DNA from 2 places in the Brachybacterium sp. NBEC-018 genome. Region 1 is predicted to be linked to the other one. Evidence: riboswitches for the same ligand, from Rfam matches in the RefSeq annotation. Region 1 holds a riboswitch; the other holds the start of a gene.
The links. A riboswitch is a leader RNA that binds a small molecule or an ion and turns the genes downstream of it on or off. The one in region 1 is predicted to bind FMN.
Positions count from the first base shown of each region.

Region 2: linked by a shared signal. The riboswitch ahead of ribD (bifunctional diaminohydroxyphosphoribosylaminopyrimidine deaminase/5-amino-6-(5-phosphoribosylamino)uracil reductase RibD) and the one ahead of pnuC (nicotinamide riboside transporter PnuC) in region 1 are both predicted to bind FMN.

Region 1 is NZ_CP100650.1:2,610,289-2,624,201, forward strand. It holds gene NLU66_RS11850 (RsmB/NOP family class I SAM-dependent RNA methyltransferase) at 1-1,503, shown strand, start outside; gene rpe (ribulose-phosphate 3-epimerase) at 1,500-2,177, shown strand; FMN riboswitch at 2,277-2,394, shown strand; gene pnuC (nicotinamide riboside transporter PnuC) at 2,490-3,221, shown strand; gene NLU66_RS11865 (phosphoribosyl-ATP diphosphatase) at 3,342-3,605, shown strand; gene hisG (ATP phosphoribosyltransferase) at 3,702-4,559, shown strand; gene NLU66_RS11875 (PH domain-containing protein) at 4,578-5,027, shown strand; gene NLU66_RS11880 (DUF3866 family protein) at 5,081-6,184, opposite strand; gene NLU66_RS11885 (WYL domain-containing protein) at 6,308-8,332, shown strand; gene tatA (Sec-independent protein translocase subunit TatA) at 8,467-8,778, shown strand; gene tatC (twin-arginine translocase subunit TatC) at 8,856-9,728, shown strand; gene NLU66_RS11900 (diacylglycerol/lipid kinase family protein) at 9,725-10,708, shown strand; gene NLU66_RS11905 (DEAD/DEAH box helicase) at 10,705-13,641, shown strand; gene NLU66_RS11910 (hypothetical protein) at 13,677-13,913, shown strand, end outside.
Region 2 is NZ_CP100650.1:1,295,479-1,309,391, reverse strand. It holds gene ribH (6,7-dimethyl-8-ribityllumazine synthase) at 1-466, opposite strand, end outside; gene ribA (GTP cyclohydrolase II) at 463-1,944, opposite strand; gene NLU66_RS05795 (riboflavin synthase) at 1,941-2,576, opposite strand; gene ribD (bifunctional diaminohydroxyphosphoribosylaminopyrimidine deaminase/5-amino-6-(5-phosphoribosylamino)uracil reductase RibD) at 2,683-3,852, opposite strand; FMN riboswitch at 3,960-4,087, opposite strand; gene NLU66_RS05785 (DUF202 domain-containing protein) at 4,263-4,631, opposite strand; gene NLU66_RS05780 (YidH family protein) at 4,628-4,990, opposite strand; gene NLU66_RS05775 (formylglycine-generating enzyme family protein) at 4,987-5,967, opposite strand; gene NLU66_RS05770 (VOC family protein) at 6,088-6,453, opposite strand; gene NLU66_RS05765 (helix-turn-helix transcriptional regulator) at 6,546-7,553, shown strand; gene NLU66_RS05760 (DUF3488 and transglutaminase-like domain-containing protein) at 7,619-10,183, opposite strand; gene NLU66_RS05755 (DUF58 domain-containing protein) at 10,180-11,511, opposite strand; gene NLU66_RS05750 (AAA family ATPase) at 11,508-12,563, opposite strand; gene NLU66_RS05745 (hypothetical protein) at 12,694-13,830, shown strand; gene NLU66_RS05740 (MarR family winged helix-turn-helix transcriptional regulator) at 13,882-13,913, shown strand, end outside.

The DNA of each region.
Region 1 (13,913 bases):
CACGAGCGCTCCGGCTCCCGGGGCAGCGGCGGCCCGCGCCGCGGGTGGTCGCAGCAGCGGCCCTCCGAGCGCCGTGGTCGCACCACCGGCTCCCGGCTCGTGGCCTTCGAGGGGCTGCGCACGGTGCGCGAGGACGACGCGTACGCGAACCTCGTGCTCCCGCAGCTGCTGCGCCGACACCGCCTCCCCGGCCGGGACGCCGCCTTCACGACCGAGCTGTTCTACGGCTCCCTGCGCGCGCAGGGCCGTCTCGACGCCGTGCTCGCCGCCTGCATCGACCGCGACCTCGAGGACGTCGACCCGGATCTCCTCGACGTCATGCGGCTCGGCGCCTATCAGCTGCTGGACATGGCGGTCGCCCCGCACGCCGCGACCTCGGAGACCGTGGCGCTGGCCCGGCAGGAGGTCGGCGCGGGGGCCGCGAGCTTCGCGAACGCCGTGCTGCGACGGGTGGGTGAGCGGACCCTCGAGGAGTGGCTCGAGGAGGTGGCCCCGGATCGCGCGAGCGACGAGACGGGACATCTCGCGGTGCGGCACTCGCATCCCCGCTGGGTGGTCCGTGCGCTCTCCGACGCCCTCGCCGGCCACGGCCGCGACCGCTCCGAGATCGATGCGCTGCTCGCCGCCCAGAACACCGCCCCCGCCGTCTCTCTCGTCATGAGGCCGGGTCTCACCGACCTCGACGAGCTGATCGACGAGGGCGCCTCCCGCGGGCACCTCTCCGTGTTCGGCGCGGCCTGGCCCTCGGGGGACCCGGGCGGCATGGACGTCGTCAAGCAGGGGCGCGCCGCCGTCCAGGACGAGGGCAGCCAGCTCACGGCGCTCGCCCTCGCCCTCGGCGCCGACGACCTCGTCACCGCGGACGACGCCCACTGGCTGGACCTGTGCTCGGGCCCCGGCGGCAAGACCGCCCTGCTGGGCGGCCTCACCGTGGACCACGACGCGGACCTGCTCGCCCTCGAGCTGCAGCCCCACCGCACCGAGCTCGTCGACCGCGCCGTCGCGACGCTCCGCGAGGCGGGGTGCGAGATCGAGACGCGCACCGGCGACGGCACCGCGATCGGCGCCCAGATGCCCGGCCGCTTCTCCCGCGTCCTCGCGGACGTCCCCTGCTCGGGTCTCGGTGCGCTGCGCCGCCGCCCGGAGTCGCGGTGGCGCCGCAGCCCGGGGGACATCGGCCACCTCGGCGCGCTCCAGCGGGACCTGCTGGGCTCCGCCCTCGACGCGACCTCCCCCGGCGGCGTCGTCGCCTACGTGACCTGCTCGCCGCACCTCGCGGAGACCCGGCTCGTCGTGGCGGACGTCCTGCGTCGCCGCGACGACGTCGAGCAGCTCGACGCCCGCCCCGCCGTGCGCGCCGGCATCCTGCCCGAGGAGCAGGAGGCCGCCGAGCTCGGCGAGGGACCCTCCGTGCAGCTGTGGCCCCATGTGCACGGGACCGACGCCATGTTCATCGCCCTGCTGCGCAGGACCCCCTCCGAGGAAGGACCGAAGGCCTCATGAACTCCGCCTACGCGACCGACGGCCGCTACATCCACCCCAGCATCCTCAACGCCGACTTCATGAGCATCGGCGCGGAGCTCGACAAGATCTCCACCGCGGACAGCGTCCACGTCGACGTCATGGACAACCACTTCGTCCCGAACCTCACCTTCGGCGCGAGCATGGTCGAGCAGATCGTCGAACGCAGCCCGATCCCCGTGGACGCGCATCTGATGATCGCCGACGCGGACCGCGAGGCCCCGGTCTACGCCGAGGCGGGCGCGTCCTCGGTCACCTTCCACCTCGAGGCCGCGGCCGCGCCGGTGCGCCTCGCCCGTGAGCTGCGTCGCAAGAACGCGGCCGTCGGGGTGGCGCTCCGTCCGGCGACGCCGGTCGAGCCGCTGCTCGACGTCATCGGCGAGTTCGACATGCTGCTGCTCATGACGGTCGAGCCGGGCTTCGGCGGGCAGAGCTTCCTGGAGACCATGCTCCCGAAGATCCGCCGCGCGCGCCGCGCGATCAGCGAGGCGAACCTGCAGGTCTCCATCCAGGTGGACGGCGGCGTCTCGCGCGAGACGATCGAGCGCTGCGCCGAGGCGGGGGCGAACGTCTTCGTCGCCGGCTCCGCGATCTACAAGGCCCGCGACGCCGCCGAGGAGATCGCCGTGCTGCGGGAGCTCGCCGCCGGGCACTGATCCCCGCGAGGAGTGCCTCGTCCGACGCCCGTCCGCCCTCGGCGGACGGGCGTCGTCGTCCCCGTCGGGCTGGTCTAGAGTTCCCCTGTCACGCAACGTGACGTGCTCCGGGGTCGGTGGAAGTCCGAGCCGGCGGTGACAGTCCGCGACCCGCTTCGGCGGTGGAGCCGGTGGGATTCCGGCACCGACAGTACAGCCTGGAAGAGAGGCGCACGTCCGCACGCGGTCGGGCGCCTCCGCGCATCCGTCCTCCCGTGCCGGCACAGCTTTGTCCCCCGGAGTCACTGCATCCGACGGGAGAAAGGCACCGACATGGATCTTCTGCAGTGGCTCTTCACCGCCCGCCTCGACCTCGGGAACGGACAGTTCCTGCTCTGGCGCGAGGTGCTCGGCAACGTCTTCGGACTCCTCAGCGCCTTCGGCGGCATGCGCCGCAAGGTCTGGGCCTGGCCGATCGGCATCCTCGGCAACCTGCTCCTGCTCACGGTGTTCATGGGCACCCTCTTCGGCGATCCGCAGGCCGTGGACCTGCTGGGCCAGGCGGGTCGCCAGGTCATGTTCATCGTCACGAGCGTCTACGGCTGGGTCCGCTGGAAGCAGGCGAAGGACTCCGGCGGCACCGCCGTCGAGCCAACCTGGGCCTCCTGGGGCACCCGCGCCCTGCTGCTCGTCGCCCTCGTCGGCGGCACGGCCGCGCTCACCCCGCTGTTCCGCGCGCTCGGCTCCTACGAGCCGGTGTGGGCGGACGCCTGGATCTTCATGGGCTCCCTGCTCGCGACCTTCGGCATGGCCAAGGGCTGGGTCGAGTTCTGGCTGATCTGGGTGGCGGTCGACGTGGTCGGCGTGCCGCTGCTGATCAGCGCGGGCTACTGGGCGAGCGCCTTCATGTACGTCTTCTACGGCGCCTTCACGCTGACCGGGTTCTTCGTGTGGTGGCGCGTGCGCCGTCGCCACGACGCCGAGGGCGGGGGAGTGACGGTCGAGACCGCGCACCTGGACCCCACCGTGGGCCGCGGCGACCACGGCCGACGCCGCAGCAGCTGACGCTCCCTTCGTCCCGTCCCGTCCCGGCACCGCGTCCCGGCGCCGCGCCCCGCACCCGCGCCGCCGCCCGCTGGGCGGGCGCGGGCGCGGGCGGGCACCGGGGATCGGTACCCTGGACCCGTGAAGGATTTCGAGGCGCTGTACGCCGAGCTCATCGAGAAGGCCCGGACCCGACCGGAGGGCTCCGGCACCGTCCGCGAGCTGGACGGCGGCGTCCATCAGATCGGCAAGAAGATCGTGGAGGAGGCGGCGGAGGTCTGGATGGCCTGCGAGCACGAGACCGACGACGACGCCGCCCTGGAGATCAGCCAGCTGCTGTACCACGTCCAGGTCATGATGGTCGCGAAGGGCCTCACCCTCGAGGACGTCTACCGCAAGCTCTGAGCGATGGGCCCGCAGCTCCTGCGGGCCCCCGCCCGGACCGTCCCCCTCCGTCCCCCGACCCAGCACGCCGCCGCTCCCGGCGGCGGAGGAGCTTCCATGCTGCGCATCGCCGTGCCCAACAAGGGCGCCCTGTCCGAGCCCGCCGCCGACCTCCTGCAGGAGGCGGGGTACCGCCGTCGCGGCACCGCCAAGGAGCTCGTCGTCGTCGACCACGAGAACGACGTCGAGTTCTTCTACCTGCGCCCCCGCGACATCGCCGTGTACGTGGGCTCGGGGACCGTGGACGTGGGCATCACCGGCCAGGACATGCTCCTGGACTCCCGCACCCCGGCCCGCGAGATCCTCGACCTGGGCTTCGCCCGCTCGACCTTCCGCTTCGCCGCGCCGAGCGGCACCCGCTCGCAGGTCGCCGAGCTCGAGGGCCTGCGGATCGCGACGAGCTACGAGAACCTCGTCGAGGACCACCTCGCCGAGCACGGCGTGCACGCCGAGGTGGTCCACCTCGACGGGGCCGTCGAGTCCTCGATCCGGCTCGGCGTCGCCGACGTGATCGCGGACGTCGTCGAGACCGGCACGACCCTGCGCCAGGCGGGCCTGGAGCCCTTCGGCGACCCGATCATGACGAGCCAGGCGGTGCTCTTCTCCCGCCCGGAGCTCGAGCTCGAGGACGCCGCCGCGCGCTCCCTCGAGGTGCTCGAGCGGCGCATCCGCGGCGTGCTCGTCGCGCACCGCTATGTCATGCTCGACTATGACATCCCCACCGCGCAGCTCGAGCGGGCCGTCGCGGTCTCGCCGGGATTCCAGTCACCCACGGTCTCCCCGCTGCACGGCGGCGAGTGGTCCGCCGTCCGCGTCATGGTGGACAAGAGCGGCGCCCATCGCATGATGGACGAGCTGTACGACGTCGGCGCGCGGGCGATCCTCGCGACGGCGATCCAGTCCTGCCGCATCTGAGGAGGCCGGGCGGTCACGATGACCGATGAGGAGCTGCCGACGATCGTCCTGCGACCCCGCCTGGTGCGGGTCGCGGGCTACGCGACGGGGCTCCTCACCCTCGCCGGCGTCGTCTTCTGGGCCCTCGTCATCCCCGGCTTCACCCCGGGCGGCCGCGCCGTGCTGATGGGCGCCGGCGTGGTCGCGCTCGCCATCTGCCATCTCGAGGCGCGGGTGCGGCTGATCGCCCACCCGGACACGCTCGTCGTCGTCAACCACCTGCGCACCCGCACCGTCGACTGGGCGGAGGTGGTGGGCGTGAGCTTCCCGATGGGCGATCCCTGGGCCCACCTCGACCTCGCCGACGGCACCACGCTGGACACCATGGCGCTGCAGCGCGCGGACGGCCGTCGCGCCGTCGCCGCCGCGCACCGGCTCGCGGCGCTCGTGCGCGAGCGCGGCGAGGCCCGCCCCGGCACCCTGGGCTGATCCGGCGCGTCACCGCCGGAGACGGTGCGGCGCCGCTCACCGCAGGGCCGCGCTCAGCCGCGGGTGATCCGCTGCGCCGCGGCGCGCCCCGCGAGGGCGCCGAAGAGGAAGGCTGCGGGATCCTCGTCGAGAGACCGCCCCATCGTCGAGAGCCGCACCGGCATCCGCTCGAGCGCCGCCCGCAGCCCGTCCCCGGGCACCTCGACGCTCCGGTGCTCGACCCCGCGCTTCCGCGCCCGGTCGATGATCATCGAATCCACCTGTTCCGCGACCGACGCATGGAATGCGCTGTAGTCGGCGTTCGTCGGGGAGAGCAGCGGCAGCAGCGCCGGGGCGAGGGCCGCGCGGCCGAGGGTCGTCGACGCGTGATGGGACAGCCCGTGGTGGCGCTCGCGCGCGTCCCCCTCGGAGACCCGCAGCGCGGCGACGACCGTGCCGCCCAGCACATGGGCGGCATGCAGGGACTCCACCAGCTGGAGGCCCGAGAACCCCCACGGCGTGCCCGAGCCGAGCGTGCCCGGCCCCTGGACCGCGATCACGACGTCGGCGTCCAGCACGTGCCGCGCGCCCAGCAGCGCCGAGTGGACGGTCACCGCCTCGTGCTCGCCGCCGAAGGCCTGCCCGCAGCTGATGACCCCCTGCACGAGCTCCCGCTCCCGGAGCTCGGCGGCGGTGCGGGAGAACGCCGCGGGCAGGGCCGCGGCATCGGTGTGCACGTGCACGATCCGGGCGTCCGGGTCCGTCTCCCGGATGCCGGCGACCACGGCGGGCAGCGCGGAGTGGAGGTCCGTGACGACCACGGGCATGCCACCGAGGTCCTCGGCGTCCTGGAGCTGCGCATGGTGAGGGCTCGCGGGATCGTCGATCGCGTCGAGCACCGTCTGCATCGGGGTGTAGCGGGCCTTCACCATGTGCCCGGCCGGATCCGGCTGGGCAGCGGACCCGCCCGTCGTGGCGACGGCGTCGGGACGGGCGACGACGAAGGCCTGCCCGCCGGTGCCGAGGCCGCGCCGCAGCGCATTGGTGTTCAGGAGCACCGCCTCACCGGGGGAGGGGGCGCCCGTGAGCTCCGGATAGGCGAGTGCCTGCACCCGCTCGCCGCCCTCGAGCTCCACCTCGCAGCGCACGACCCCCGACCAGGCGGGAAGGTTCGTCACGACGGTTCCTCGTTCCCAGCGCAGCATGCGCGCCATCCTACGGAGATCCGCAGGGCGGGTGCCCGCGACCACTATCCTGGGCGGGTGGCTGCACGAGGTGTGGAAAGACTGCTCAACGTCATCATGACGATCGGCTCGCGCCGTCGGATCGACCGCGCGAAGCTGTTCGCCGTCATCCCCGAGTACAAGGAGGCTGTGAGCGACCAGGCGGCGGAGCGCATGTTCGAGCGCGACAAGGCCGCGATCCTCGAGCTCGGGCTCCCGCTCGTCACCGAGTCGGACGTCCTGGACGACAATACCGTCTACTACCGCATCGCCTCGCCGCGCGAGGACGCCGTGCTGGACCTCAGCACTGCGGAGTACACCGTGCTGCTCGCCGCGAGCCGGGCCTGGGACCAGGCCGCCGCCGGCGGCGCGGCCCGGCGGGTGCGGGCGAAGCTCCTGAGCCTCGGCCACGACGCCGATCCTGATCTGCTGCGCCGCACGCCCCGCGGCGCCGTCGAGTCCCTCCCCGTGCTGAGCCCGCTGCTCGAGGCCGTCACCGACGGCACCCGCGTGCGCTTCTCCTACCGCGCCGCGACAGGCTCCGTCGCCGAGCGCACCGTCGAGCCCTGGGTGGTGGGCGTGCACGACGGCCACTGGTACGTCTACGGCTGGGACACCGGCCGTGAGGACGTCCGCATGTTCCGCGCCTCCCGCATCGAGTCCTTCCCCCGCGCGGCCGGTGAGGCCGCCCGCCCGCGGCCGGAGCAGGTGGACCTCGAGGAGGTCCTCTCCCGCATGCACACGGGCGACGACTGCGACCGCGCCGTACTGCGCGCCGAGCCCTTCAAGGCGCTCGCCCTGCGCGATCGCGCGGGCGCGGATCTCGCCGCCCCCGAGCTCACCCTGCCCGAGCTGCCCCGCGCCGCCGCGCGCCGACTGCTGCTGGGCGAGATCCGCTGGACAGAGGTCACCGCGCCGCCGGAGTGGCGCCAGGAGATCCACGAGGTGCTCGCCCAGATCGCCGCCGCGCACGAGGGCCCGGCCGATCTCTCTCCCCTCGAGGCCGCCCCCGAGCGCACGGCCTCCCGGATCCGGGTCTCGAGCTCGAGCAACGACGACGTCTCCCGCCTCATCGCGGTGGCCTCCTACGTCATGCAGCGCGGCGAGGTGGAGCTCGTCGAGCTCGCCGAGGCGCTCGGGGTCACCGAGAAGCAGGTGACCGCCGATCTGCAGGTGCTCTTCCTGTGCGGCGACCTCGGCACGGGCTGGGAGGACCTGATCGAGGCGGAGTGGGAGCACGGGGTGGTGCGTGTGCGCAACGCGGAGCCGCTGCGTCGCGCCCTGCGCCTGAGCGCGGTCGAGGTCACGGCGCTGCTCGCCGGCCTCGCGGCGCTCGAGGCCACGGCGGGGGAGGCGGCCGAGGCGATCGCCTCCGCCCGCGCCACGCTGCTCGCCGCGGCAGGCCTGGACCGTCCCGCCGTCGCGGCGCCCACAGGGTTCGGGGCCCCGTCGGAGGACGCGGACGCCCCGGGGACCGGGGACGCGGGCACCGAGCCGCCGTCGCACGACGAGCCCCGTGAGCGCCCCGAGGAGCGGACCGCCCATCGCGCCGACGCCGTGCTCGCCGCGGTGCAGTCCGCGCTGCGGGCGGCCGACGACGACCCCGCCTCCCGGCTGATGATCCGCTACTCCGCCTCCGACCGCCCCGGGACGAGCGTGCGGCGCATCCGCCCGCTGCGGCTCGAGACGGACGGAGCCCGGTCCTACCTGCTCGCCGAGTGCGAGCTCGCGGGCGCGGAGCGGCGATTCCGCCTCGACCGGATCGTCGAGCTCCCCGCGCCGGGGACCGAGCAGCACCCCGCGCTGCCCGGCGAGGACACCGCGGATCTGCAGGGCGTGGTGGGGAGCGACCCCGAGGACGCGCTCGAGGGGACCTGGCTCCGGCTCGAGCCGCCGGCGCGCTGGATCGCGGAGTCCTTCGAGGCCACCGCGCTGCGGGACGGCGAGGGCGCCGTGGTCTACGCCCGGCTCGACGACCCGTTGCGCGCTCCGCTCGTGGACGCGGTGCTCGAGACCGCGGGCGCGGCGACGGTGCTCTCGCCCCCCTCGCTGAGAGACACGATCGTGACCGTGGCGCGCACCGCCATGGCACACCATTCCTAGGTCCAGGGACTACCCTGGGACCGCCCACCGAGCGGTGGGCGGAGCCCCTCCGGAGCCTCCCGGGCTGCACCCGGTCCGATGTGGGACCATGGCCCGAGCCGTGACGACCACGGCGATGTTGAAAGGTAACCCCCATGAGCTTCTTCAAGAGCCCGGTCGCGATCGTGGTGCTTCTGATCCTGGTCGTCCTGCTCTTCGGCGCCGGCAAGCTGCCGAGCCTCGCGCGCAACGTCGGCAAGTCGATGCGCATCTTCAAGAGCGAGGTCGAGGAGATGCGCGGCGACGACAGGCCCTCCGACGAGGACGACGAGGACGACCGCCCCGTGCGACGCAGCACGGAGCGCACCTCCGAGCGCAGCCGCGAGTACGACCCCCGCGACACCGCCGACGAGACGACCCCCGTCCGCGCCCCGCGCGACGAGGACGACTCGTACCGCCGCGACTGATCACCTCGTCGCCCGACGAGGTCAGGGGTCCGGGCCGGTGACGGCCCGGACCGCGACTGCCGGGAGGAAGCACGTCCGTGGCCAGTGACACCCAGGCCCAGGGGACCCCCAAGAAGGGTCGCCGCCCCAAGGATCCCGAGGGACGCATGTCCCTCGGCGAGCACCTCATCGAGCTGCGCAACCGGCTCGTGATCTCCGCGATCACGATCGTGCTGCTCTCGATCGTGGGCTGGCTCATCTATCCCTGGGTCTTCGACGCGCTCCAGCGTCCCTTCACGCAGGCCGCCTCCCAGGGCATGCAGGCGGACCTCAACTTCCAGGGCGTGGGCACGGGCCTGAACGTGCGGCTCCAGATGTCCGCGTACGTGGGCATCATCCTGTCGAGCCCCATGCTCATGCTGCAAATCTGGCTGTTCGTCATGCCCGGCCTGCACAAGAACGAGCGCAAGTACGCGATCGGCTTCTTCGGCAGCGCGATCCCGCTCTTCTTCCTGGGCTGCGTCGCCGGCTACTGGGCCGTGAACCAGCTGGTCCCCGTGATGCTGAGCTTCACACCCGTCAGCGACACCGTCACCCAGTACATCAAGTACGACGAGTACCTCGCCCTGCTCGTGAAGACGATGCTCGCCTTCGGCATCGCCTTCGTCATGCCGGTCGTGCTCGTGCTGCTGAACTTCCTCGGCATCCTGCGCGGGAAGACGATGCTGCGCGCCTGGCGCTGGGTGATCTTCGTCTGCTTCGCCTTCACCGCGGTCATGGTGCCCACCCCGGAGCCCATCACCCTCATCGGCATGTCCCTCGCGATCTCCTCGCTCTTCTTCGCCGCCGTCGGCATCGCGCTGCTCCACGACCGTCGACACCCCCGGGTCGAGGACGAGGAGCTGGACGACGAGACCGCGAGCCGCATCGACGGACCCTCGGACCTCGACGACGACGGTGAGGGCCGGTGAGCCGTCTCCGGGTCGGCCTGCTCGCCAATCCCGCCGCCGCCTTCGGCGCCTCCCACCGCGTCGGTCGCCAGGTGGGCCAGCTGCTCCGGCTCGCCGGCGTGTCCGTGGTGGACCTCTCCGGCCCCACGATGCACGTCGCCCGGGCCCGCGCGCTCGAGGTGCGCGACTCGCTCACCGCGCTCGTCGTCGTGGGCGGTGACGGCACCGTCGCCCTCGGGGCGGAGATCGTCGCCGGTACCCCCGTGCGCCTCGGCATCGTCCCCGCGGGCAGCGGCAACGACGTCGCCCGCGCGCTGGACCTCCCGGTGGACGATCCGGAGGCCTCGACCCGTGCGCTGCTCCACGCCCTCTCGCGCCCGGCGGTGAGCGTCGACGCGCTCGAGGTGGTCTCCGCCGGGGACCAGGTGCCCCATCACCGCTCCGTCGCCCTCGGCACGGTAAACATCGGCTTCGACGCCCAGGTGAACGCGCGGGCGAACAGCTACCGCCGGGGCCGCTCGACCCGCTACACCGCGGCCGTCCTGCGCGAGCTGCTCACGCTGCACGACCGCCCCTTCTGGATCGAGGTGGACGGCGGCCCCCGCGAGGAGATCGCGACGTCCCTGCTCTCGATCTGCTCGACCGGCTGGTACGGCGGCGGGATGCACCTCGTGCCGAGCGCCCGGATGGACGACGGCGCAGCGGATCTCGTCACGCTCACCGGCGTCGGCCGTGCGAAGCTGCTGCGCTTCTTCCCGCGGGTGTTCCGCGGCACCCACACGGGCGTGCCCGGTTTCGCCGTGCGCCCCGTCCACGAGGTGACCGTCGGGCTGCGCACGGGGGAGGCCCAGCGGGCCTTCGCCGACGGCGAGGCCGCCGCGCAGCTCCCGCTCACCGTCCGCGTGCTGCCCGGCGCCGTCCGCCTGCTCGTGGATCCCGACGCCCTGCGCCCCGCCGAGGCCGCCGCACCGGAGGGGCCCGACCGCAAGGAGCAGGCATGACCTCCCCGTCCGAGCAGTACGCGGCCTGGGCCGCGCAGCGACGTCTCGACGCCTCCGAGCTCGGGAGGTTCACCGGCCGCTTCCCCTTCGCGCTGGACCCGTTCCAGCTCGAGGGCTGCCGGGAGCTCGAGTCCGGCCGCTCCGTGCTCGTCGCCGCGCCGACGGGCGCCGGCAAGACGGTCGTGGGGGAGTTCGCCGTGCACCTCGCGCTCGCCCAGGGCCGCAAGGTCTTCTACACGGCGCCCATCAAGGCGCTCTCCAACCAGAAGCACGGCGAGCTGGCCGAATGGCTCGGCGCGGAGCGCGTGGGACTGCTGACGGGGGACACCTCCGTGCGGCCGGACGCCGAGGTGGTCGTCATGACCACCGAGGTGCTGCGCAACATGCTCTACGCGGACTCCCCGCTGCTCGAGGGCCTCGGCTTCGTGGTCATGGACGAGGTGCACTACCTCGCCGACCGCCTCCGCGGGCCGGTCTGGGAGGAGGTCATCATCCACCTCGACCGCGCCGTGCAGCTCGTGGCGCTCTCCGCGACGGTCTCCAACGCGGAGGAGTTCGGCGCCTGGCTGCAGGAGGTCCGCGGCGACACCGGGATCGTGGTCTCCGAGACGCGGCCCGTGCCGCTGTGGCAGCACGTCGTCGTCGGCGACGAGCTCCTGGACCTCTTCGTCGACGACGCGGGGGCCCCGGTCGTCTCCCACGGTCCGGGGGCGCGCAGCGACCGGCTCGTGAACCCGCAGATCCAGCAGATCGCCTCCGTCTCCCTCCCGGCCGACGGCGGCGGCCGCGGCTACGCGGGCCGTCGCGGCACGAGCGGTCGCCATCGCCCGCGCGGCAGCGGCCAGCGGCACGGCGGCGGCCACCGGGGGAGCGACCATCGCGGCGGTGACCACCGCGGCGGGGATCCTCGGGCCGGCGAGCGCCGCGGCGGCGATCGCGACAGGTACAGCAGGGAGGGCAGGGACCCTCGCGACCATCGCGGGGGTCTGCCGCGTCCCGCGCGCCGCACCGAGGTCATCTCGATGCTCGACGACGCCGCCCTGCTCCCCGCGATCGTCTTCATCTTCTCCCGCGCGGGCTGCGAGGCCGCCGTGCGGCAGTGCGCGCAGGGGCGGCTCCGCCTGACGAGCGAGGACGAGCGGCTGCGGATCCGCCGCGTGCTCGACGAGCGGCTCTCCACGATCGGCATCGAGGACGAGGAGGTGCTGGGCATCCATGCCTTCCGCCGGGCGGCCCTCGACGGCTACGCCGCCCACCACGCCGGGATCCTCCCGCTCCTGAAGACCGTCGTCGAGGAGCTCTTCGCCGCCGGTCTCGTGAAGGTCGTCTTCGCGACGGAGACCCTCGCGCTGGGCATCAACATGCCCGCCCGCTCCGTGGTGCTCGAGAAGCTCGTGAAGTTCAACGGCGTCGAGCACGCCGATCTCACCCCGGGGGAGTACACCCAGCTGACGGGGCGCGCGGGTCGCCGCGGCATCGACACCGAGGGCCATGCGGTCGTGCTCGCGGGGCCCCGCTTCGACGCCTCCGGGGTCGCCGCCCTCGCCTCCCGGCGCACCTACCCGCTGCGCTCGGCCTTCCGGCCCACCGCGAACATGGCCGTGAACCTGCTCGAGCGCTTCGACCTCTCCCGCGCCCGGGAGACCCTCGAGACGAGCTTCGCGCAGTTCCAGGCGGACCGCTCCGTCGTGGGCCTCGCCCGGCGCGCCCGCGAGCTCGAGGACACCGCCGCCTCCTACCGCGAGGCGCTCGACTGCGACCGCGGGGACCTGCTGGGCTATGCCGCCCTGCGCGACCGCATCGCGGACCGCGAGAAGGTGCTCTCCCGCCACCGCGCCGAGCGGGACCGCGACCGGACCGCGGGCATCCTGAAGGGCCTGCGCCGCGGCGAGATCCTCGCGCTGCCCGGCGGGAAGCGGCGCGGCTACGCGGTCGTGCTCGATGTCGACACCGCGGTGCTCGGCGGGCCCCAGGTGCAGCTGCTCGACACCGAGGGCCGCCGGCGCACGATCCGCCCGTCGGACCTCCCCTCCTCCCCGGCCGTCATCGACGCGATGAAGCTGCCCCGGGCGGAGACCCTCTCCGCGACGAAGGTGCGGCGGGACACGGCCGCCGCGCTGCGCCAGCACCTCTCGGGCCACGACGACGCCCGGGCGGACGTGCGCCGGAGGGCCGGCCGCGTTCCCTCGACCGCGGCGACGGACGAGACGCTGATCGCGCTGAAGGCGGAGCTCGCGGAGCACCCGTGCGCGCAGTGCCCTGATCTCGAGGCGCATCTGCGCTGGGTGCACCGTCACGAGAGCACCCGCAAGGAGCTCGCCTCCGTGCACCGCCGCATCGAGGGCCGCACGAGCTCCCTCGCCCGCGAGCTCGACCGCCTCACGGCGCTGCTCGAGGAGCTCGGCTACCTCGAGGGTCGGGACGGGCAGCTCGTCCCCACGGAGCGCGGGCTGCGCCTGCGCCGGATCTTCTCCGACCGCGACCTCATGATCGCCGAGTGCATCGAGCACGGCGCCTGGACCGGGCTGGACGCCGCCGGGCTCGCGGCCGTGGTCTCCGCGGCGGTGCACGAGTCACGGCGGGACGACGGCGGTGCCCCGGAGATCATCGTCGACGCCGCCGTGGACGCCGCCCTCGAGGCCACGGCGCGGACGGCGCAGCAGCTGCAGGCCGCGCAGACGCGCCACGGCATCGACGCGACGCCGCCGCCGGACCCGGCCGTCGCCGCGACCGTGCACCGCTGGGCGCGCGGCGTGCACCTCGCCGGCGCGCTCGAGGGCACCGGCATGCCGGCGGGCGACTTCGTGCGGCACTGCCGCCAGGTGATCGACCTGCTCGACCAGCTCACCGTCGACGAGCAGCTCGGGGCCGTGGCGCGCTCCGCGATCCTCGCCGTGCGCCGGGGACTCGTCGCCCAGGAGATCGATCGATGAGCGTTCTCCCAGGCGGGCAGGAGAGCCTACAGCCCATGTCCACCGCACCCTCAGCGCCCTCCCCGAGCACCGACGCTCCCGCGCCCCACGACGACCGCCTCCCCACCCTGTACACGGGCATGGTCCTGTACAGCACGGACGAGCCCGAGGCGACCGCGATGCTCGTCGCGGACGGCCTCATCGCCTGGGTCGGCACGGAGGACTCCGCGGCCGTCCTGCACCCGGACGCCCGGCGCGTGGACGTCACCGGATGCCTGATCACCCCCGGCTTC
Region 2 (13,913 bases), 1.3 Mb from region 1:
AGGCGGTGGGGGCCGGGAGCGCGGCGAGCAGGGCGATGACGGCCTCCGCGGCCTCCGCGCCCTTGTCCTCGCTCGAGCCGGGCAGGCCCGAGCGGTCGAGCGCCTGCTGCTCGTCGTCGCAGGTGAGCAGCCCGAAGCCGACGGGCTTGCCCGTGCGCAGCGAGACGTCCATGAGCCCCTGGGTCGCGGCCTGGCAGACGTACTCGAAGTGCGGGGTGCCGCCGCGGATCACGGTGCCGAGGGCGACGACGCCGTCGGCCCCCTCGGCCGCGCGGAGGGCGCCGAGCGGCAGCTCGAAGGAACCGGGCACGCGCAGCAGCTCGTGGGTGGCGCCGGCGGCGTCGAGGGCGCGCTGCGCACCGGCGACTAGGGCATCCATGATCGTGTCGTGCCAGCTCGCGGCGACGATGACGACGTGACGGCCGTGGCCGTCGGGGGTGAGGGCGGGGGCTCCGGCCTTGCTCATGAGTGGGGTCCTTCCGTGGGGGTGGTGGTGTCGGGAGTGGTGGTGTCGGGTCGAGGGGTGTCGGGGGTGGTGATGTCGGGGGTGGTGGGGCTCGAGGGTCCGGTGGGGCTCGAGGGTCCGGTGGGGCTCGAGGGTCCGGTGGGGCCGAACAAGTCGGGCGGGAGGCGGTGGCCCATCTCCTCGGCCTTGGTGCGCAGGTAGGCGGCGTTCTCGGGGACCACGCCCACCACGAGCGGCGAGACCTGCTCGACGCCCACGCCGTGCTCGGTGAGCTGCGCGGCCTTGTCCGGGTTGTTGGTCAGCAGGTCCACGCGGGTCGCGCCGAGGTCCTGCAGGATCGCGGCGGCGGCGCCGTACTCGCGGGCCTCGGCGGGCCAGCCCAGCTCGAGGTTCGCGCTGACGGTGTCCCGCCCCTGGTCCTGCAGGGCGTAGGCGGCGATCTTCTCGGCGAGGCCGATCCCGCGGCCCTCGTGGCCACGCAGGTAGACGACCGCGCCGCCGTCGCGGGCGATCGTGGCGAGGGCGGCGTCGAGCTGGGGGCCGCAGTCGCAGCGCAGCGAGCCCAGCGCCTCCCCCGTCAGGCACTCGGAGTGCACGCGCACGGTCGTGACGGCGTCGGGTCCGATCTCCCCGGCCACGAGGGCGAGGTGCTCGGCGCCGGTGCGGCGGTCGCGGTAGGCGTGCACGGTGAGCGCGCCGTGCCGGGTGGGCAGCTGGGCGGTGGCGACGCGGTGCACGCGCGGGGCGGGCTCCGCGGCGCCGGGCACGGGCACGGCGGCGCGGGTCGCGGCGGTCGCCCGGGCGTCGAGGTCCGCGGCGAGATCGGCGATCGTGATGAGGGCGAGGCCGTGCTGCTCGGCGAGGCGCTCCGCCTCGGGCAGGCGCATGACCTCGCCGTCGTCCCGCACGAGCTCGCAGATCATGCCGATGGGCGGCAGGCCCGCGAGGCGGCACAGGTCCACGGCGGCCTCGGTGTGGCCGGGCCGCTCGCGCACCCCGCCGGCGACCGCGCGCAGCGGCAGCACGTGACCGGGGCGGATGAGGTCCTCGGGTCCGGCGTCGGCCGCGGCGAGGGCGCGCAGGGTGCGGGTGCGGTCCGCGGCGGAGATCCCGGTCGTGACGCCCTGGGCGGCGTCGACGCTCACCGTGTAGGCGGTGCGCAGCGGGTCGCGGGTGCGCGGGACCATGAGCGGCAGCTCGAGGCGGTCGGCGAGCTCCGCGGGCAGCGGCGCGCACAGGTAGCCGGAGGAGTGCCGGACCGTCCAGGCGACCCAGTCGGGGGTGGCGAGGGCGGCGGAGAGGATGACGTCGACCTCGTTCTCGCGCTCCGCGGAGTCGGCGACGAGCACGGGGCGGCCCTCGCGCAGCTCGGCGAGGGCGCGGGCGATGCGGGCCGAGCGCTCGTCGTCCACGGGCCCGGGGGCGGGACCTCCGACGGGGGCGCCGTCGGTGGGGCGGGTCGTGCCGTGCTCGGTCATCGTCCCTCCCCCTCCGCGGCGCCGTCGGCGGTGCTGCTGGTGAAGCCGGTGAGGCGGGCGACGTAGCGGGCGATGACGTCGACCTCGAGGTTCACGGCGTCGCCCTCGCGGAGCGTGCCGAGGGTCGTCGCCTCGAGCGTCGCGGGGATGAGGGAGACGCCGAAGGAGTCCGCCCCGGCGGAGGTCACGGTGAGGGAGACGCCGGAGACGGTCACGGCGCCCTTCTCCGCGACGAGCGGCGCGATCTCCGCGGGCAGGGAGAACAGGAGGTCCTCCCAGCGGCCTTCGCCGCGGCGGGAGAGGAGGCGGCCCACGCCGTCGACGTGCCCCTGGACGATGTGGCCGCCCAGGCGGGAGTCGGCGCGAAGGGAGCGCTCGAGGTTGACGGGGGCGCCGGCGGCCTTCTCGCCGAGCGCGGTGCGGCGCAGGGTCTCCGGGACGGCGTCCACGGCGAAGCTGCCGTCGCCGGGCAGGTCGACGACGGTGAGGCACACGCCGTCCACGGCGATCGAGTCGCCGAGGCCGGCGTCGGAGGCGGCGAGCGGGCCGGTCAGGAGCAGGCGGGCGGAGCCGTCGGGCTGCGGGGTGAGGGAGGTGAGGGTGCCGATCTCCTCGACGATGCCGGTGAACATGGGGTCTCCTTCGGTGGGGTCGGGCGGGGTGGTGGTGGGGCGAGCTGTCGGTGGTGGCGGATGGCGGGGCCGACGGGCCGGTCGGACCCGACGGCGGCGCGGGGTGTCAGGGGTGGCCGGCGGCGGGGTCGCCGGTCGCCGTGCGGGCGATGAGCAGCACGTCCTCGCCGAGGCGCTCGACGTGCTCGGTGCGCCAGCGCAGCGCCTCGCCGATCGTGGTGACGCCGAGGTCGCCGACGGCGGCGGCGCCCGCGCCGAGGTGCACGGGGGCCAGGTAGGCGTGGAGCTCGTCGACGGCGCCCGCGCGGAGGAAGGCCGTCGCGAGCTGCGGGCCGCCCTCGAGGACGAGGCGGCGCACGCCGCGGGCGGCGAGGTGGGCGATCACGAGCGCCGGGTCGTGCGTGGTCACCTGCAGGAAGCGGCCGTCGGATCCGCGGATCCGCGCCGTCGCGGGCACGGGCCGGCGGCCGACGGCGACTCTCAGCGGCCGGTGCGGTGCGTCGGGCTCACCGGACGGCAGGGCCGACGGTGAGCCGGGGGCGATACCGGGCTCCCCGGTGGGGCGGGCGGTGAGGGCGGGGTCGTCGGCGAGGACGGTCCCGGTGCCCACGACGATCGCGTCGACGCCCGCGCGCACCCGGTGGGCGTGCTCGCGGGCGGCGGGGCCGGTGATCCAGCGGCTCGTGCTGTCCGCGGCGGCGACGCGGCCGTCGAGCGTGGTCGCGGTCTTGAGGATCACGTGCACGGCAGGCCGGGCGGCGCGCGCGTACCAGGGGCCGATGAGGTCGAGGGCCGATTCTGCGAGCTCCTCCCCCACGGCCGCGGGGCCGCCGGCGACGTCGATGCCGGCGGCGGCGAGCTCGGCCCCGCCGCCGCCCTCGGCCGCGCCCGGATCGGGCAGGGCGAAGACGACGCGGGCCACGCCCGCCTCGCGGAGGGCGCGGGCGCAGGGGCCGGTGCGGCCGGTGTGGCGGCAGGGCTCGAGGGTGACGACGGCGGTGCCGCCGCGGGGGTCGTGGCCGCGGGCGGCGGCGTCCGCGAGGGCGTCGGCCTCGGCGTGCGGGGTGCCCGCGCCGCGGTGATGGCCCTCGCCGAGGGTCGTCCCGTCGGGGGCGAGGAGCACACAGCCGACCTGCGGGTTCGGGGTGTCGGCGGGGCCGCGGGCGGCGAGCTCGAGGGCGCGCCGCAGCGCGGCGTGCTCGGCGGCGGGCAGCACGGTGGCGGGCAGCGGCGCGGTGCCTGCGGCGGCGGGCTGCGGAGGGTGCGGGTCGTGCACGGTCGTCCTCCCGGAGTGCGGTCCGGGGAGATGGCCTGGAGCGTGCACAGGGCCATGGACGACGCCGGGGGTCGACGCAGGGTGCACCAGGCGTCGCCTGGGCGACGCCACATCTCCTCCCATCCGGACTTTCACCGTCGGTCCTGGAGTTCCACCAGGTCAACCAGTTCCCGAAGGAGCTGGGTCGCGGACTGTCACCGCCGGCTCAGAGTTTCACTGACCCCGGAGAATGTGGTTCATTCGCCGGACACGTTAGCACCGGCCGGGAGCCGGCGTCGCGGCGGTGTCGGCCGATGAACATCCGATCGCCCGCGGGCGGGCGGGACGACCCGCGGAACAGGGCCGACGGGGCCGCCCGCGGACCGGCCCCGATCGCGACCGGGCACCGTGCCCGCGCGGGACGGCGACGCTCAGCCGCCGAGGCCGCCGTGCACCAGGAAGGCGGCGCCCATCGCCCCGATCGCGAGCACCGCGAGGGTCGCGAGCAGCATCGGCAGGCCGCTGCGGGTCAGCGCCCCCTGCGCGGTGAGCGAGCGGTGCGCGCGGCGGTACCCGGTCGCGGCGAGCAGGTAGGCGAGCACCGAGAGGGCGGCGCCGAGCACACCGCCCACCACGGCGAGCGGGCCCAGCGCGTCGAGCGCGAAGCGCATGGCGACGAGGCTGCCCACGGCGAAGGAGAGGCAGGTGCGGCGCCAGGCGAGGAGGGTGCGCTCGGGCTGCAGGCCCGGGTCGAAGACGGCTCCCGCGGCGTCCCCGGGAGCGTCGCCGCTCCTGGTCACACCCACATCCCGAGGGCGACGAGCGCGGCGGCGAGCACGACGCCCGCGACGAGCACGCCGCCCGCGCCGAGCCCCGGCAGCGGGAGGCCGCGGCGCAGGGCGCGTTCCGTCTGCCGCCATCCCCACCAGGCCTGCAGCGCGGCGATCGTGCCGAGCACGAGGAACACCGCGGCGGCGGAGGCGCGCCACACCATCGGCTCGGGGATCGCGAGCGCCTCGAGGGCGAAGGCCCCGGCGTAGAGCGCGAGGGCGGTGCGCACCCAGGCGAGGAAGGTGCGCTCGTTGGCGAGGCTGAAGCGGGGATCGGGCTCCTCCCCCTCGCGGTACACGGAGGCGGGGAAGCGGCGCTGGTCGGTCATGAGTCCTCCCTGCTGGGGGCGTCGGTCGGGCGGAGCGCGACGGTGCGGAACCCGGCGTTGCCCATCGAGGAGTCCGGGGTGTTCCGGGAGCGGGCGGCGTTGCGGTACCGGTTGCAGTAGGAGTCGTGGCAGAGGTAGCTGCCGCCGCGCAGCACGCGCTCCTCGCCGTCCTCGGGGCCGGTGGGGTCGACGATCTCCCCGCTCTGCCCGGGCCGGCGGTAGGTGGCGGGGTGGAAGCGGTCCTCGCACCACTCCCACACGTTGCCCACGGGCTGCCAGAGCCCGTAGCCGTTGGGCTGGTAGCTGCGCACGGGGGCGGTGGTGAGGTGGCCGTCCTCGAGGGTGTTGATGCGCGGGAACTCGCCCTGCCAGATGTTGGCGCGCCAGCCGCCCTCGTCCACCTCGGCGTCGCCCCAGGGGTACTTCGCGCCGTCGATGCCGCCGCGCGCGGCGTACTCCCATTCCGCCTCGGTGGGCAGGCGGCGCCCGGCCCAGTCGCAGTAGGCCCGGGCGTCGTTCCAGCTCACGTGCACGACGGGGTGGTCCTCGAGGCCGTGGAGGCTCGACCCGGCGCCGCCGGGACGGCGCCAGGTCGCGCCGTGGACACCGCGCCACCAGGGGGTGCCGGCGGCGGGCGGCATGAGGTCCTGCTCGGGCGCGGTGATCGCGAGGTGGAAGACGGCGGAGTAGCCGAAGACCTCGGCCTCGGTGCGGTACCCGGTCGCGTCGACGAAGCGGGCGAAGTCCGCGTTGGTGACGGTGGTGGCGTCGATCTCGAAGCCGCTCAGGCGCACCTCGTGGCGGGGCACCTCGCCGTCGGCCCGGTTCCGGTCACCCGAGGAGTCGCCCATCGTGAAAGTCCCCGCAGGAACGGTGGCCTGCGCGATCCGATGGCGGCCCGGGGCGGGGGTGCCGGAGGGGGCGGCGGCCGACGGGGGCCTCTCACCGATGCCGAGGGACTGCTCCCTCGACGGCATGCCGCAGCCGCATCCGCATCCTCGCGTGTCCTCCACCTGCACCGTGCTCCGTCCCTCGCGATTCGTCACGCCGCAGACTACTCGGCGCGGCGGCTCCCGCGAGGGACGGCGGAGCCCTGGTCAGTCGATCGGGCTCACGCGGATGAGGTTGCCGTCGGGGTCCGCGACGACGAAGGTGCGGCCGAAGACCTCGTCGGTCGGGGGCTCCACGCTGCGCACACCCTGGGCGACCCACCGCTCGTGGAGCTTGTCGATCTCCGCGGCGGGCCCGGGCAGCATCAGCCCCACCTCGCTCGTGCGGGGCGTGCCCGGGACGGCGTGCTCGCTGCGGCCGGTCCAGAGCGCGAAGAGCACGCCGGGCGTGACCTCGAAGGCGACGTAGCGGGGGCTCGTGAAGACGGGCTCGATGTCGAGCAGGTCGCGGTAGAAGGCGGTGGACCGCTCGGCGTCGCGGACGTAGAGGAGGAAGAGGTTGGGGGCCGTCATCGGGTGCTCCTGTGGTGTCGGGTTCGGTGCACGGCCCACAGCACCACGGAGAGATGACAGTTCCTGTCTCCTTCTGCGGGAGGATCGTCGCCATGAAGTCCTCCCGCCTCATGTCGACGCTGCTCCTGCTGCAGACCCGCGGGTCCATGACCGCCGAGGAGCTCGCGCAGCGGTTCGAGGTCTCCCGCCGCACGATCCTGCGGGACGTCGAGGCGCTCTCCGAGGCCGGCGTCCCCGTCCACACGGAGCGCGGTCGCGGCGGCGGCATCGTCCTGGACCGCCGGGCACGGCTCGACCTCAGCCGGCTCGAGCCCGCGGAGCTGCAGCTCCTCGCCGCGGCGGGACTGGATGCGCGGCAGCTGGACGCGGTGGGGCTCGGGGACCTCGGCACCCGCGCGCAGGAGAAGCTCGAGGCGGCCATGCGCGGGCCGCTCGCGCCGGCCGTGCCGCTCGCGGACGTCCTGCGGATCGACTCCGCAGGCTGGTTCACGGCCAGGTCCCACGGCGGATCCGACGGTGGGTCCGACGGTGGTCCCGACGCCGATCCCGGCACCGACCTCACCGCGCTGCTCGACGCGTGCCGTGGGCGCCGACGGGTCGAGCTCGCCTACCGGCGCAGCGGGGAGAGCGCCGCCCGGCGCCTGACGGTCGATCCGTACGGTCTCGTCAGCAAGGCCGGCTCGTGGTACCTGATCGGCGACGTCCAGGGCACGGCGCGGATGTTCAACGCCGCGCGGATCCGGTCGCACACCGCGCTCCCCGAGCCGGCGCTGCTGCGGGACGGTGAGACGCTCGCGAGCGTGTGGACGGCGCTGCTCGAGCAGTTCTCCCCCGCCCCGGCCCTCGAGGTGCGGGCGCTGCTGCGAGCGAATCGGCTCGACCTCGCCCGGCGCATCCTGGGCGCCCGGCTCATCGGCGTCTCGGAGCCGGAGGGCGATCGGGTCACGATCACCGTGGCCTGCGAGGAGCTCGAGGGCGTGCGCCAGCTCCTGCAGTTCGGGGACCACCTGCAGGTCGTGGACCCGCCGGAGGCCGTGCAGCGCGTGCACGAGCTCGCGCAGCAGCTGGCGGCGGCGCATGCGCCGGCGGCGGAGGGCTGACGGGTGCCGTCGCTGCCGGCCGGCACCTGAGCACTCGCCGGCGGCCGCCCCCCTGCTCGCGCGCCCTACCGCGCCCGTCGCACGAGCTCGACGAGCAGGTCGCGGTCCGGTCGCAGCGCGCGCCGCTCGACCTCGCCGGGAGCCGTCCCCTCGGCGGCACCGCCGTCGTCGACACCGCCGTCGGCCCCGCCGCCGTCGGCCCCTCCCCCGGTTCCCGGGGACTCCTCCCACAGCGCCGGGTCCACGGGCACGGCGTAGCGGGCGTCGGAGACGGCGTCGCCGATCCGCGCGGCCGCCTCGCGGTGCTCGTCCGTGACCTGGGCCCAAGAGCCGGTCTCGATGTCGTCGAGCAGCGCGTCCAGGGCGGCGGCGGGCGGGCGGGCCGGGTCCAGGCGCAGGTGCAGCGGCGGCCGGCCCCAGAGCCCGGTCCAGCCCAGCCAGCGCACCGCGGCGGCCCGGCCGCGCAGCTCCGCCTCGAGGTCCTCCCAGGCCACGAGCCCGGAGGCGCGGCGCCACAGCTCGCTCTCGGCGGGCCCGCCGCGCACCATGTCCCCGGAGGAGACGCCGTCCGCGCGCGCCAGCTCGAGCATCCGCTCCCAGCGGGCGGTGCGGCGCGCGTCCCGGCGGCGGCGCAGCAGCACCACGGCGGCCGCGGCGAGCAGGCCCGCGACGAGCGCCGCGCCCACGAGCACGGCGACGGTGCGCAGGAGGTCCCCGGCCACCTCGGCGCCGGTGCGGGAGACGCCGCCGGTGCCGGCGTCGGAGGCCGTCTGCGACTCCTCCGGCGTGGTCGTCTCCTCCTCCGTGGTGGTCTCCTCGGTGGTGGGCTCCTCGGTGGTCGTCTGCGCGGCGCTCGGCTCGGAGCTCGGCGCGGTCTCCTGGGACGCGTCGGTCACGGAGGGCACGTCGATGCCGTTGTTCGCGGCCGACGGCGTGGGCTCGAAGCGCACCCAGCCGTGCTCGGGGCCGAACCACACCTCGGGCCAGGCGTGCGCGTTCGTCGAGGAGACGACGCGCTGGTCGCCGTCGACGTCCCCGGCCGTGAAGCCGATGACGACGCGCGTGGGATAGCCCTGCGAGGTCATCATCAGCGCGAACACGGAGGCGAACTGCTCGCAGTAGCCCACGCGGTCCGCGAGGAAGGACTCGAGCGGGTCCTCCCCGGGAGGGGTGGAGACGGTGAGCGAGTAGTCGAAGGAGTTGTGGAAGTAGTCCTGGAAGGCGACGGCGGTGTCGAAGGCGTTGCTCGCCCCGGAGCTCTCCACGAGGGAGTCGGCGAGGTCCGTCGCGGCGGCGGGCACGTCGCTCGTGCGGAGGTAGCCGGAGTCCAGCGGCTCGGAGAGCACGGAGGGGTCGACGTCGCGCAGCTGCTGCGCGGTCGCGGGGTTCTCCTCGGCGACGACCTGGTAGTCCATGCCGGTGAGCAGTCCCGAGCTCTCCCCGGCGCTGATCTCCCCGCTCGTCGCGTCCACGGCGATCCGGGAGTCGAGGGAGGCGTCGGTGCTGCTGACCTCGCGGACGTCCGCCGGGGCGGGGAGGCGGTCTCCCGCGAGGTCGGTGACGGTCACGGAGTACTCGGAGAGCAGGGAGTCGTCCCCGCTCACGGCGTTCCCGTCGTCGCGGCCGTCGGAGAACGCCTCGGAGCCGGAGGCGGCGGTGTCCGGGTCGCCCTCCGCGAAGGTCTCGCCGTCGAAGCGGGTGAGGGTGCGCAGGCGCAGGTAGGAGGGGTCCTCGGCGTCGGTCGTGTAGCGGAGCACCTCGACCGGGTCCTGCTGCAGGAGGGAGCGGCGCACGGAGACGGAGTCGTCGACCATGACCGAGCCGAGATTCGCCTGGTCCTTGTTCCGCCAGGCGTTGACGACGTCCATGTCGAGCGCGACCCTGCTGGGCGCGACCTGCGGCAGCAGCAGCGAGGCGGGCACGGTGAGCACGGCGACGAGCAGCACCACGAGGCTCGCGGCGAGCGCGGTGCGGCCGGCTCCGGCGAGCGGCCCGGCCTGGGGCCGCGGGTCCCGCTGCGCGAGCACGGGATCGGCGTGGAGGGTGCGGGAGGCGAGCACGATCGCCCCGGCGAGGATCGGCAGGGCGACGGTCCACCAGGCGCCGCCCGAGGGCTGCTGCAGCGCGGGCACCACGATGAGGCCCATGAGCACGAGCGCGGTGGGTGTGTGCCAGCCGAGGTCGAGGTACATGATGTCCAGCAGCAGGGCGACGAGCGCCATGAGCAGCACCACGAGCACCGTGCCGCGGGCGCCCACGGTGACGGGCGCGAGCGAGGCGGTCAGATCCGCGACGGCGGTCGGGAACAGCCGCACCTGCTCGGTGACCAGGGAGGCGGGGCCGCCGGAGAGGTCCACGACGCCCTGACGCAGCTCGACGACGATCACGGTCGCGATCACGACGAGCACCTGCACGGTGGGGACCAGCGCGGGCAGCGGCAGCAGCTTGCGCAGCACGATCCCGGAGAGGATCACGGGCGCGGCGCCGATCAGGGTGAGGGTGAACCAGTCCGTGCCGGTGATGAGGATCGACAGCGGCGTGACGGCGAGCATGAGCGCGACGAGCAGCAGCACGCCGCGCACGGCCGCGTGGCCGGCGGGGAGGGAGGGACGTCCCAGCAGCGGGCTCATCGCAGGCCTCCGTCGTCCGCGGCGGCGGCGAGCAGCTCGCCCACGGGCTCCGCGCTCGTGCCCCGCACGAGGGTCCAGGCACCGAGGCGGGAGACGGCCGGGGCCGCCTCTCCCTCTCCCCCGCCCTCCCTCGCGCCGTCGCCGGCGCAGCGGAGGGCGAGGGCGGTGCGGTGCGCGGCGCGGCCGGCGAAGCGGTCCAGGTCGAGGCCCGAGAAGGGGTCGCCGTCGTCGGCGCCGAGGGCGATCGCGAGGGCGGTGTGGCCGGCGGCGTGGTCGCGGCCCGCGGCGAAGGAGGCGGGGTCGTCGTCGAAGCCGACGTCGGCGAGGGCGAGCAGGGCGGCGCGGCGGGCGCCGGCATCCGCCTCGAGGCCCAGCGGGGAGGCGCCGAGGGTCGCCATGCGGCGCTCGGTGCGGGTGATCTCGTCGCCGCTCGCGTCGAGCAGGCGCACCTCCCAGCCGTGCGCGCCGAGCGCCTCGAGCACGGAGGCGGCGTGGGAGACGAGGCGGTCCTCGAGGGCGGTGCGCTGCGGCTCGGCGATGCCCTCGCGGCGGCTCGTGTCGAGCACGAGCACGGCGCTGTGGCCGCCGGCGGGCTCCTCCTCGCGGGTCATGAGGCGGCCGGTGCGTGCGGAGGCGCGCCAGTGCACGCGGCGGATGTCGTCGCCGGGCTCGTAGACCCGCGCCATGGCGCCGATCTCGCCGATGCCGCCGGTGACGGCCCGCCCGGCGCCCTCGCGGCTGATGCCGGCCGCGGCGAGCGCGAGCGGCTCCACGGTCTCCACGCGGGGCAGCCCGGCGATGCGGGCGCCGTCCTCCGCGGTGACGGTGAGGCGGAACATGCCCAGCACGTCCTCGACGACGATCGAGAAGGGGCCCAGCGCGTGGGCGCCGCGGCGGGGGACGGCGAGGGTGTGGGGCATGCGGCGGGCGAGCGGGAGGTCGCGGCGGCCGCCGAGGGCCTCGGGCAGGTGCTCGCGCAGCACGCCCCGGCCCAGCGGCAGCGCCGGGAACAGGGCGCCGTCGGCGAGGCGCACCTGCACGCGGGCAGAGCTGCCCAGCGGCACGGCGTCGTCGATGAGGCTGCGCCGGGCCCGCAGGCCGATCCCGCACAGCAGGATGCACACGATCCCCGCGAGGAGGCACAGCAGCAGGCCCGCGGCGAGGGAGCGGGCGGGGGTGAGCTCGGTGAGGTCGCCGATCACCCACAGGAGCACGGCGGCGAGGGCGACGACGATCCCGCGCGCGGTGGGGCGCAGCCGCCGGCCCGGGGCGGGCGTCCGCTCGGTGCCGCGGCGCCGGTGCCCGGCGGGCGGGGAGGGTGTGGTCACGACAGCGGGGTCGCCGCGAGCACCTGGTCGAGGACCTCCCCGGTGCTCGCGCCGCGGGAGAGGGCCTGCGGGGTGAGGTGCAGGCGGTGGCGCCAGACGGGGCCGATCACGGAGCGGATGTCCTCCGGATGGGTGTGGGGGCGGCCGTCGAGCGCGGCGCGGGCCTTCGCGGCGCGCACGAGGTGCACGGCGGCGCGGGGCGAGGCGCCGAGGGCGACCTGCTGGTGGGAGCGGGTCGCGGTCGCGAGGCGCACCACGTACTCGAGGAGGCCGGGGGCGATGTGCACGCGGCGGGTGGCGCGCACGTGCGCGGCGATCCGCTGCGGGGTGGTGCGGGCCCGCACGGCGTCGATGACCTCGCGGGCGCCGCCCTGGACGGGGCCGGTCTGGGCGGCGAGCATGCGGGCCTCCGCGCCGGCGACGGGGTAGCCCATGGAGGTCTGCGCGAGGAAGCGGTCCCGCTGCGCCTCGGGGAGGCGGTAGGTGCCCTCCATCTCGACGGGGTTCGCGGTCGCGACGACCATGAACGGCTCCTCGAGCGGGTAGGTGACGCCGTCGACGCTCACCTGCCGCTCCTCCATCGCCTCGAGCAGGGCGGACTGGGTCTTCGGGGAGGCGCGGTTGATCTCGTCGGCGAGGAGGACCTGGGTGAACACGGCCCCGGGTCGGAACTCGAACTGGGAGGTGGCCTGGTTGAACACGCTCGCGCCGGTGACGTCGCCGGGCAGGAGGTCCGGGGTGAACTGGATGCGGTGGCGGGTCGCGCCGAGCGCGGCGGCGAGGGACTTCGCGAGCATCGTCTTGCCGACGCCCGGGATGTCCTCGACGAGGAGGTGGCCGCCGGCGAGGAGGACGAGCAGGGCGAGGTCCGCGACCTCGGGCTTGCCCTCGACGACGGTCGCGATCTCGGCGGTGACGGCGCGGGCCTCCTCGGCGATCTCGATCGCCTGGGCCTCGGTGAGCGGGCCGGTGGCCTCGGAGGCGGCGGGATCGTCGGAGGTGGTCCCGCCGGGGAACTCCTGCGCCGCGAGGGGCGTCTCGTACTCTGACATCGGATGCTCCTCGCCGTGGGCCGGTGACCGCTCTCACCGACTGCCCGCCCCGGAACGTGACCTGGGCGACGTCGCTCCACGCGGTCGTTCCCTAGAGTATGGCGGGTACCCCCGTCCCCGAGGAGCCTCTGTGCCGATCCGCCTCCCGACGATCTCCGTGCGCCTGCTGGCCGCGGCGATGCTCGTGGTGACGGCGAATCTCGCGCCGGGGGCCGTGATGGCGGACCCCTCGCCCGGCACCGCGGAGACCCAGGAGGGCGTGTGCCGCTCGCCGAAGGTGAGCGCGAGCCCCTCCGAGGTCGCACCGCAGGCGCAGGTCAGGGTGACCGGTTCCTGCCTCGCCACGACGCGCGGGAGCGTGACGCTGCAGGTGGGCAGCGAGCCTCGCGGCTCCGTGACGACCGGGGCGGACGGCGAGTTCAGCACGAGCCTGGAGGCGCCGGCGGAGGAGGGCAGCGCGGTCATCGCGGTGATCGACGACGGCCGCACCGTCGCCTCGACGACGATCACGGTCGTCGAGGAGGACGCCCCGACGGAGGATCCGACGTCGGCGCCGACGGAGGATCCGTCCTCGCCCGCCGAGGAACCGCCGACGGACCGGACGAGCGATTCGACGTCGGCCCCGTCCTCCACCACGTCGCGGGCACCCTCCGCGGAGCCGACCACCGCTCCTGCGACGAGCCGCAGCGCGGATCCGTCCCCGAGCCGCTCGCAGGAGCCCACCGCGTCCGCGACGCCGAGCGAGGAGCCGACGGCCGGCGGCTCGACCTCGTCCTCCGGCTCCACCGGCGATGGCACGACCCGCACCGCGACCGCCCCCGAGGAGCCGACCCGCTCCGCCGGTGACGATGCCTCCCGCGGCACGGGCGGCTCGGGCCGCACCGGTCAGGCGGAGGAGCCGGGGCCCGGCGCCTCGACGACGCCGAGCCGCGCGGGTGAGGAGGCCACCGCGAGCGCCACGCCGACGACCCCTGCCGCGCAGTCGCCCACGACGGACGGCCCGACGACGGAGATCAGCACTCCCAGCACCTCCGCCTCCGCCACCGCCGCGGACCCGGCGGATGAGAGCACCCCGGCGAAGGACTCGGCGAGCGGCACCGCGGCGGCCAGGGCCGCCTCCGACGGCGGCGAGGGCGAGCAGCAGGCCACCTCCCGCCCGGCGGCCGGCGGCGCGATGGTCACGGCCGTGGGCTCCGTGTCCGCGGTCGCGCTGCTGGGCACCGCGGGCGTCGTCCTCCTGCGTCGCCGCGGCGACGGTGGCGGCTGATCGGCCGCTGCGCTCCACCGGGCACGCCTGCGCCCTCGGTAGAGTGATGCCATGACGCGTCCCTCCGACAGCTCGCCCCGCGC